Linked DNA regions of Methylomagnum ishizawai. The protein of the gene in region 1 interacts with the protein of each later gene in a pairwise test. Links are inferred from orthologs where the notes say so. Each region holds a gene or a part of one and is shown on either strand. Other genes may lie near its edges.

Region 1 (4,747 bases):
GCCGCGCCGACCCGTGAAAAGGGCAAACACCCGGCGACCCGGAGCTTCCAAGCCATCAGGATTCATATCAACCATGAACTCGAAGAACTCGAAGCGGGTTTGCGGCAAGCCTTGGAAATCTTGCGACCGGGGGGGCGCATGGCGGTGATTTCATTTCATTCCTTGGAAGACCGGATCGTGAAGCGCTTCATGCGCGACGAATCGCGAAATGGCGGCTCCACGCCGATGCCTTGGCCCGCGCCGGACGAACGCGCCCCGCGGCTGGCCCGGATCGGCAAAGCCATCCTACCCAGCGCCGAGGAAACCGCCGAAAATCCCAGGGCGCGCAGCGCGGTACTACGGATCGCCGAGCGGCTTTCCGCATGAGAACCCTGCTGGTACTGGTCGCCGTCGCCGTGGCCTCCGCCCTGGGCGTGGTGTACACGAAATACCGCTCGCGCATGTTGTTCGCCGAGGTCCAGCGGCTGGAGCAAGCCCTCGACGCCTACGACGAGGAATGGGGCCAATTGCAGTTGGAACAAAACACCTTCGCCGAGCACAGCCGCATCGAGAAAATGGCCCGCGCCCGCCTGGGCATGGTGCTGCCCGCCCGTGAATCGACCCTTTACATCAACCCTTAGACGAGTCGCGCCGACATGCGAATCATCCAACCGAACGTGGTGAAAGAAGACGATTACAGCGGTCGCTGGCGTTTTTTGCTGATGCTGATCCTGTGCGCCATGACCGTCTTGATCGGGCGGGCGGTGTTTTTGCAAGTGCTGGACCGGCAGTTCCTCAAGCAGCAAGGGGATTTGCGCCATGTCGGCATCCTGCCCGTGCCCGCCCACCGGGGCCGCATCATCGACCGCAACGGCGAATTGCTGGCGGTCAGCACCCCGGTGAAATCGATCTGGATCAACCCCAAGGAATTCCTCAAGGCCGAGGTCGCGCACGGGCAATTGAAGGCCCTGGCCGATCTGGTGGGCATGTCGGTCAAGGAGATTAAGCAGCGCGTCGGCCAGGACGACCACCGTGGTTTCGCCTACATCAAGCGGCGCATGAACCCGGAACTGGTCGATCAAGCCATGGCGCTGGGCATCCCCGGCGTTTACGACGAGCGCGAATACCGCCGCTATTACCCGACCGGCGAAGTAACCGCCCATCTGCTGGGTTTCACCGATATCGAAGACAAGGGCCAGGAAGGTATGGAACTCGGCTTCGACGCCTCGTTGCGCGGCACCGATGGCGCGAAACGCATCATCCGCGACGGCAAGCGCCGCATCATCGAAGACCTGGAAAACATCCGCCTGCCGGTGCCGGGGAAGGATTTGACCCTGAGCATCGACGAGCGCCTGCAATATCTGGCCTACCGCGAGCTGAAAAAAGCGGTCATGCAGCACCGCGCCCGCTCGGGCTCCCTGGTCTTGCTGGACAGCCAGACCGGCGAAGTCCTGGCCATGGTCAACCAGCCCTCCTACAACCCCAACAGCCGGGGCAAGCTCAAGGGCAATCCTTCCCGCAACCGGGCCATCACCGATTTGTACGAACCCGGCTCCACCATGAAACCTTTCGCCGTGGCCTGCGCCCTGGAACTCGGCCTGACCCATCCCAATACCGTCTATAGCACGGCGGGCGGACAATTGCGGGTCGGCCACAACATCGTCAAGGATGTCCATAGCTATGGCAGCCTGGACGTGACCGGCATTCTGCAAAAATCCAGCAACGTGGGCGTGACCAAGATCGCACTCAGCGTACCGCCCAAGAAATTCTGGGCCTTTTATAACAATCTGGGCTTCGGCCAGCCTTTAGACAGCGGTTTCCCCGGCGAAGCCCATGGCCGTTTGGCCGATTACCAAGGCTGGAACGCCTTCGAGCAAGCCACCCTGTCCTTCGGTTATGGCGTGTCCACCTCGACCGCGCAACTGGCCCGCGCCTATACCTCCCTGGCCAACGACGGCGTGATCCCCATGGTCAGCCTGCTCAAACGCGACACCCCGCCGGAAGCCCACCGCATCATGTCCGCCAAAACCGCCACCACGGTCCGCACCATGCTGGAAAGCGTGGTCTCCACCGGTGGCACCGCGCAAAAAGCCGCCATCCCCGGCTTCCGGGTCTCGGGCAAGACCGGCACCGTGAAGAAATCCGGTGCCCACGGCTACACCGAATCCTTATATATGTCCTTGTTCACGGGACTGGCCCCGTCCAGCAAGCCGCGTTTGGTGATGGTGGTGATGATCGACGAACCCTCGGCGGGCGAATACTATGGCGGTGCCGTGGCCGCGCCGGTGTTTTCCAGCGTCATGGAAGGCGCGTTGCGCCTGTTGAACATCACCCCCGACGAACCCACCCCCCTGATGGCGGGCCGACAGGACGAACCCGCATGAGTCTGGCCGATGCCCACCCTTTCGACTTACCAAGATTGCTGGCCGGTTTCACCGAAACCGCCCCGCCCGCCATCTCGGTCGGCGGCTTGGGCCACGATAGCCGACACATCCGGGCGGGCGATGGGTTCGTCGCGCTACGCGGCCAGCGCATCCATGGCCTAGCCCACGCCGGTCAGGCGATCCAGAACGGCTGCGCGACCATCCTCTACGAACCCCAGGGCGGCGGCACGGAGTTGGCCGGCGCGATCACGGCGGTTCCTTGTATCCCGGTGGCGGACCTGGCCGGGAACATCGGTCTCATCGCCGACCGCTTCTTCGGCGAACCTTCCCGCGGCTTCGACGCCCTCATCGGCATCACCGGCACCAACGGCAAAACCTCGTGCAGCCATTTCCTGGCCCAAGCCTTGGAAAATAGCGCCGTGCTGGGCACTTTGGGCTGGGGCCGGCCCGGCGCGTTGCAAGCGACCACCCACACCACCCCCGACGCCATCGAAATCCATCGCATCCTTGGCGAACTGCTCGGCTTGGGCTTCCGCTCGGTGGCGATGGAAGCCTCGTCCCACGGCCTGGAACAAGGCCGGCTTAACGGCGTCCGGTTCAAAGGGGCGCTCTATACCAATTTCACCCGCGACCATCTCGATTACCACGGCAGCATGGAGGCCTACCTGGAAGCCAAACTGCGGCTGCTGGATTGGCCCGGCCTCGAATTCGTGGTGTTCAACGCCGACGACGCCAGCGCCGAGGCCATCCTGGCCCGGAAACCCGCCGCCGTGCGGGCCATCGGCTTCACCAAAATGGGCAGCAGCCGGGACTCCGCCGTGCCCCTGCTGGCAATCCGGGAAGTCCGCCACGAAACGGGCGGCGTGTCCTTCACGGCCCATTACGCGGGCAGCAGCGCACAGATCAGCGCCCCGGTGTTCGGCGATTACAACGTCGAGAATCTGGCCGCGACCCTGGCCGTCTTGCTGGCGCTGGGTTGGGAGTTGACGCCCGCCGCAAAAGCCCTAGGCCAAGTCCGCGCCGTACCGGGGCGCATGGAAAGCTTCGCCGGGCACGGTCGCCAAGTCGTGGTCGATTACGCCCATACCCCCGATGCCCTGGCCAGCGTGCTGCACAGCCTGCGCGGCCATTGCGCGGGACGCTTGTGGGTGGTGTTCGGCTGCGGCGGCGACCGCGACCGCGGCAAGCGCCCGCAAATGGGAGCCATCGCCGAGCGGCTGGCCGACCACGTGGTGCTGACCGACGACAATCCCCGCTCCGAAGACGGCGATGCCATCCTCAGCGACATCCTCGCCGGTTGCCGACGCGACGACCTCGTATGCCGCCGCGACCGCCGCGCCGCCATCGCCTACGCCCTGGAGCACGCCACCCCCGAAGATTTGGTCCTGGTCGCGGGCAAGGGCCACGAATCCACCCAGGAAATCCAAGGCCACAAATATCCTTTCAACGACCGGCAGGTCGTCCAAGACATCTTATCCATCCTCCCCTCCTCCTCCACAGCCCGCTCCTTATGATGCGCCTATCCGAACTCCAACCCATCGTTGGCGGCGAATTGCGCGGCGAAGACGCCGTATTCGCGACGGTCAGCATAGACACCCGCAGCCTCAAACCGGGCGACCTCTATGTCGCCATCCGCGGCGCACGTTTCGACGGCAACGACTTCGTAACGGCGGCGATGGACGCGGGCGCGGGCGCGGCCCTGGTCGAGCGCTTCGCGGAACTCCCCATCCCGCAATTGCGCGTCGCCGATGGCCGCATCGCCCTGGGCCGGCTCGGGGCCGCGTGGCGTCGGCGCTGGCAGGGGAAAATCGTCGGCATCACCGGCAGCAACGGCAAGACCACGGTCAAGGAGATGGTGGCGGCGGCGCTGGGCGTCGCCGGTCCCACGCTCAAAACCCAAGGCAACCTCAACAACGATTATGGCGTCCCGCTGACCCTGCTCAAGCTGGCACCGGAACATCGCTATGGCGTCATCGAAATGGGGGCCAACCACGCCGGGGAAATCGCCTATACCAGCCAACTCGTCCAACCGGACGTGATCATCCTCACCAACGCGGGCGCGTCCCATCTGGAAGGCTTCGGCTCGCTGGAAGGCGTGGCCCGCGCCAAGGGCGAGTTGATCGCTGCGCTGTCGGCGCAAGGCGTCGCGGTGCTGAACGCCGACGACCGCTTCTTCGATTTCTGGTGCGGCCTCGCGGACGGACGCCGCGTGCTGGGCTTCGGCCTGTCCGAACGGGCGGCGGTCCGCGCCGATCCCGCTTCCATCCGCATGGGTCTCGGCGAGACCGGGTTCCGCACCACCTTCGACCTCATCCACCAAGGAGAACGCTTTCCCATGGCTTTGGCTTTAGCCGGCCGTCACAACGTGACGAATGCATTGGCCG
Region 2 (2,986 bases), 2.7 Mb from region 1 along the record:
TGGATGTGGTCTGTCCCGGCTTCGCGGTGGATTGCCTCGAAACCCTGGAGGAAATCGCCATCACCAACAAAGAGGTGTTCATGCAGGCGGGCGGGGAAAGTTATCGGATGATCCCGGCCCTGAACGATGGGCCGGAACATGCCAAATTGCTGGCCGATATCGCGATGGCCGCGCTGTAACCCGGTAGGGCGGGCGGGTGCGATCCGTCCCGCCATCCCCAAGCCCACCGCCCGCGCCATGTAGAATATCCGTCATCTCCCCAGCCCGCCCCGGACGGATTACCCCACCGCGATGCCCACCCCCACACGCCCTCCAGGCCGGGGTCGTCCCAGACGCCCCGTGCGACCCGCCCGCCGCCGCCCGTCGGGTGGCTTCCGCCGCCTCCTCATCCTGGCCGCGCCCTTCCTCATCGCCGGTTTCATGGCCTATATCGCCTATCTCGACTACACGGTGCGCGAGCAATTCGAGGGCAAGCGCTGGGCCTTGCCGGCGCGGGTCTACGCCGACCCCGCCGAGTTGTACGCGGGGGCGCATTGGGATGCGGCGCAATTGCTCTGGCTGCTGGATGAGCTGAAATACCGCGAAGATGCCGGACTGTCCTCGCAAGGCGCGTATTACCGTGTCCGCGACGGCATCGTCCTCAAAACCCGCGAATTCAGGTTTTGGGACAAGGCCGAGCCTGCGCGGGAAGTCCGGGTACGCTTCGCCGGGGGCGGGGTGGCGGAATTGATGGACATGGAGCGCGGCCAGTCCTTGCCCTTGCTGCGGATGGAGCCGATCCAGATCGGCAGTTTCTATCCGGCCCTCAAGGAGGACCGGGTACTCATCAAGCTCAGGCAAGCCCCCGATTTGTTGCTGAAAGCCCTGTTCTCGACCGAGGACCGCGAGTTCTACCAACATCATGGCGTGTCGGCGCGGGGCATTCTCAGGGCCATCGTCGCCGATATCCGGGCGGGTGCCCTCGTCCAGGGCGGCAGCACCCTGACCCAGCAGTTGGTGAAGAATTTCTTCCTCACCTCCGAACGCACTTGGTGGCGCAAGCTCAACGAAATCTTCATGGCCTTGATCCTGGAGGCCCGCTATTCCAAGGAGGAAATCCTCGAAGCCTATCTCAACGAAATCTACCTGGGCCAGGACGGGGCCCGCGCCATCCATGGCTTCGGGCTGGCCAGCCGCTATTACTTCAGCCGCTCGCTGGACGAATTGGAGTTGCACCATGTGGCTTTGCTGGTGGCACTGGTGCGCGGCCCTTCGGTCTACGATCCTTTCAAATCCCCCGACAAGACCCACAAGCGCCGCGATCTGGTGTTGGACGAGATGGTGGAGCAGGGTTATATCAACGCCAAGCAGGCCGCGACCGCCCAGGCACGGCCCTTGGACGTGATCCAGAATCCACACCAGGCCATCAGCCGCTATCCGGCGTTCCTGGATTTGGTACGCCGCCAATTGCAGCGGGAATACCGGCCCGAAGACCTGACCTCGGAGGGCTTGCGCATCTTCACTACCCTGGATGTGAACGTGCAGCGCCATCTGGAGCAAGCCACCACCGCCATCCTCAAGAAGCTGGACATCCAGACCCGTTCCACCCAATTGGAAACCGCCGCCATCGTCACCCGCCGCGCCAATGGCGAAATCGCGGCCCTGATGGGGGGGCGCGATCCGGGGGCGGCGGGTTTCAACCGGGCCTTGGACGCCGAGCGCCAGATCGGTTCCTTGTACAAGCCGGTGGTGTATCTGACCGCCCTGGCCAGCCCCCGCAAATACACCCTGACCACGCCCTTGCAGGACAGCGCCGTCCGGGTCAAAAGCCCCGGCAGCCCGGTCTGGCTGCCCAAGAACTACGATAACCGCGAGCATGGCGCGGTGCCCTTGTACCGGGCCTTGGCGCATTCCTACAACCTCGCTACCATCCGGCTGGGGATGAGCCTCGGGGTCGGCAACACGGTGAAGACCCTGCGTAAATTAGGGGTGGACAAGCCGGTCGATCAGGTACCGGCCTTGTTGCTGGGCACCCTGGCGCTGACGCCGTTCGAGGTGGCGGGGATGTACCAGACCCTGGCCAGCGAGGGGTTCATCACCCCGCTGCGGGCCATCCAGGCGGTGGTGGCCCAGGATGGCAAGACCCTGCGCCGCTACGGCTTGAGCGTGAAGCAATCGCTGGACGCCACTTCGGTCTATCTGGTCGATATTGCCTTGCGGTCGGTGTTGCGCGAGGGCACGGGCCGGCCGGCCTATGCCTACCTGCCGTCCACCCTGGACGCGGCGGGCAAGACCGGCACCACCAACGAACTGCGCGATAGCTGGTTCGCCGGGTTCACGGGGGATTATCTGGGCGTGGTGTGGGTGGGACGGGACGATAACCAACCGGCCCAATTGACCGGGGCGCAAGGGGCTTTGAAGGTTTGGGCCGCGACCCTTGGGGCCGTCAGCCACGAACCCCTGGCCTTGGACCCGCCGGATAATCTGGAATGGGCCTGGATTGACCGGGAAACCGGGGGGCGTACCGACGAAGGTTGCCCTGGGGCTGCGCGTTTCCCCTTCGTGGCCGGTTCGGTACCGGGGCGGTCGTCCGCCTGCGGTGGCGGGGTGCCGGAGGCGGCGGGCGGGGAAGCGGGAATCAAGGATTTGTTTTAGGGGGCGCTCCCGGACCGCCCACGGGCGATGGCTATACCCGCCTGCCCTGTTGCCCCGCGAGGGAAAGGTTGGCGTTGTGACCGTCCAGTTTGTCCAGCAACGCGGTGGCTTCGGCTTTTTGGCGGTCGTTGCCGTGGGTGGCGACTTCCAGGAGGATTTCCCTGGCCGAATCCTCGTCCTCCATGTCGGCGTAGGCTTTGGCCAAATCCAGCTTGGTCTCGAATTGATCCATGTCGGTCAATCCGGCGAACAAATCTTCTTCCTGTGCCTGGAGTTCGGGTTCGAGGTCGGTCGGGGCGGGGGCTTGGAATGCTTCGATCTCGTCGATGGCGGGCGCGGGTTCCAACAGGTC

What was found. The genes of interacting proteins can lie anywhere in the genome.
Region 2: the proteins of B9N93_RS02700 (region 1) and mrcB interact in binary tests that used the Escherichia coli proteins (3 or more experiments, as listed by UniProt). The link is inferred for Methylomagnum ishizawai from one-to-one orthologs.

What each region holds. Positions count from the first base shown.
Region 1 is NZ_FXAM01000001.1:619,349-624,095, reverse strand. What follows is about bases 1-2,999. They hold B9N93_RS02700 (peptidoglycan D,D-transpeptidase FtsI family protein), read left to right. Parts: upstream 1-635; coding sequence 636-2,363; downstream 2,364-2,999. Other genes in these bases: B9N93_RS02695 (UDP-N-acetylmuramoyl-L-alanyl-D-glutamate--2,6-diaminopimelate ligase), read left to right, coding at 2,360-2,999; ftsL (cell division protein FtsL), read left to right, coding at 363-620; rsmH (16S rRNA (cytosine(1402)-N(4))-methyltransferase RsmH), read left to right, coding at 1-366. Also shown: more of B9N93_RS02695, read left to right, coding at 3,000-3,877; B9N93_RS02690 (UDP-N-acetylmuramoyl-tripeptide--D-alanyl-D-alanine ligase), read left to right, coding at 3,874-4,747. UniProt on the Escherichia coli protein: Essential cell division protein that catalyzes cross-linking of the peptidoglycan cell wall at the division septum. Required for localization of FtsN.
Region 2 is NZ_FXAM01000001.1:3,297,523-3,300,508, reverse strand. It holds mrcB (penicillin-binding protein 1B), read left to right. Parts: upstream 1-339; coding sequence 340-2,634; downstream 2,635-2,986. Other genes in the region: B9N93_RS26730 (motility hub landmark protein FimV), read right to left, coding at 2,666-2,986; hemH (ferrochelatase), read left to right, coding at 1-179. UniProt on the Escherichia coli protein: Cell wall formation. Synthesis of cross-linked peptidoglycan from the lipid intermediates.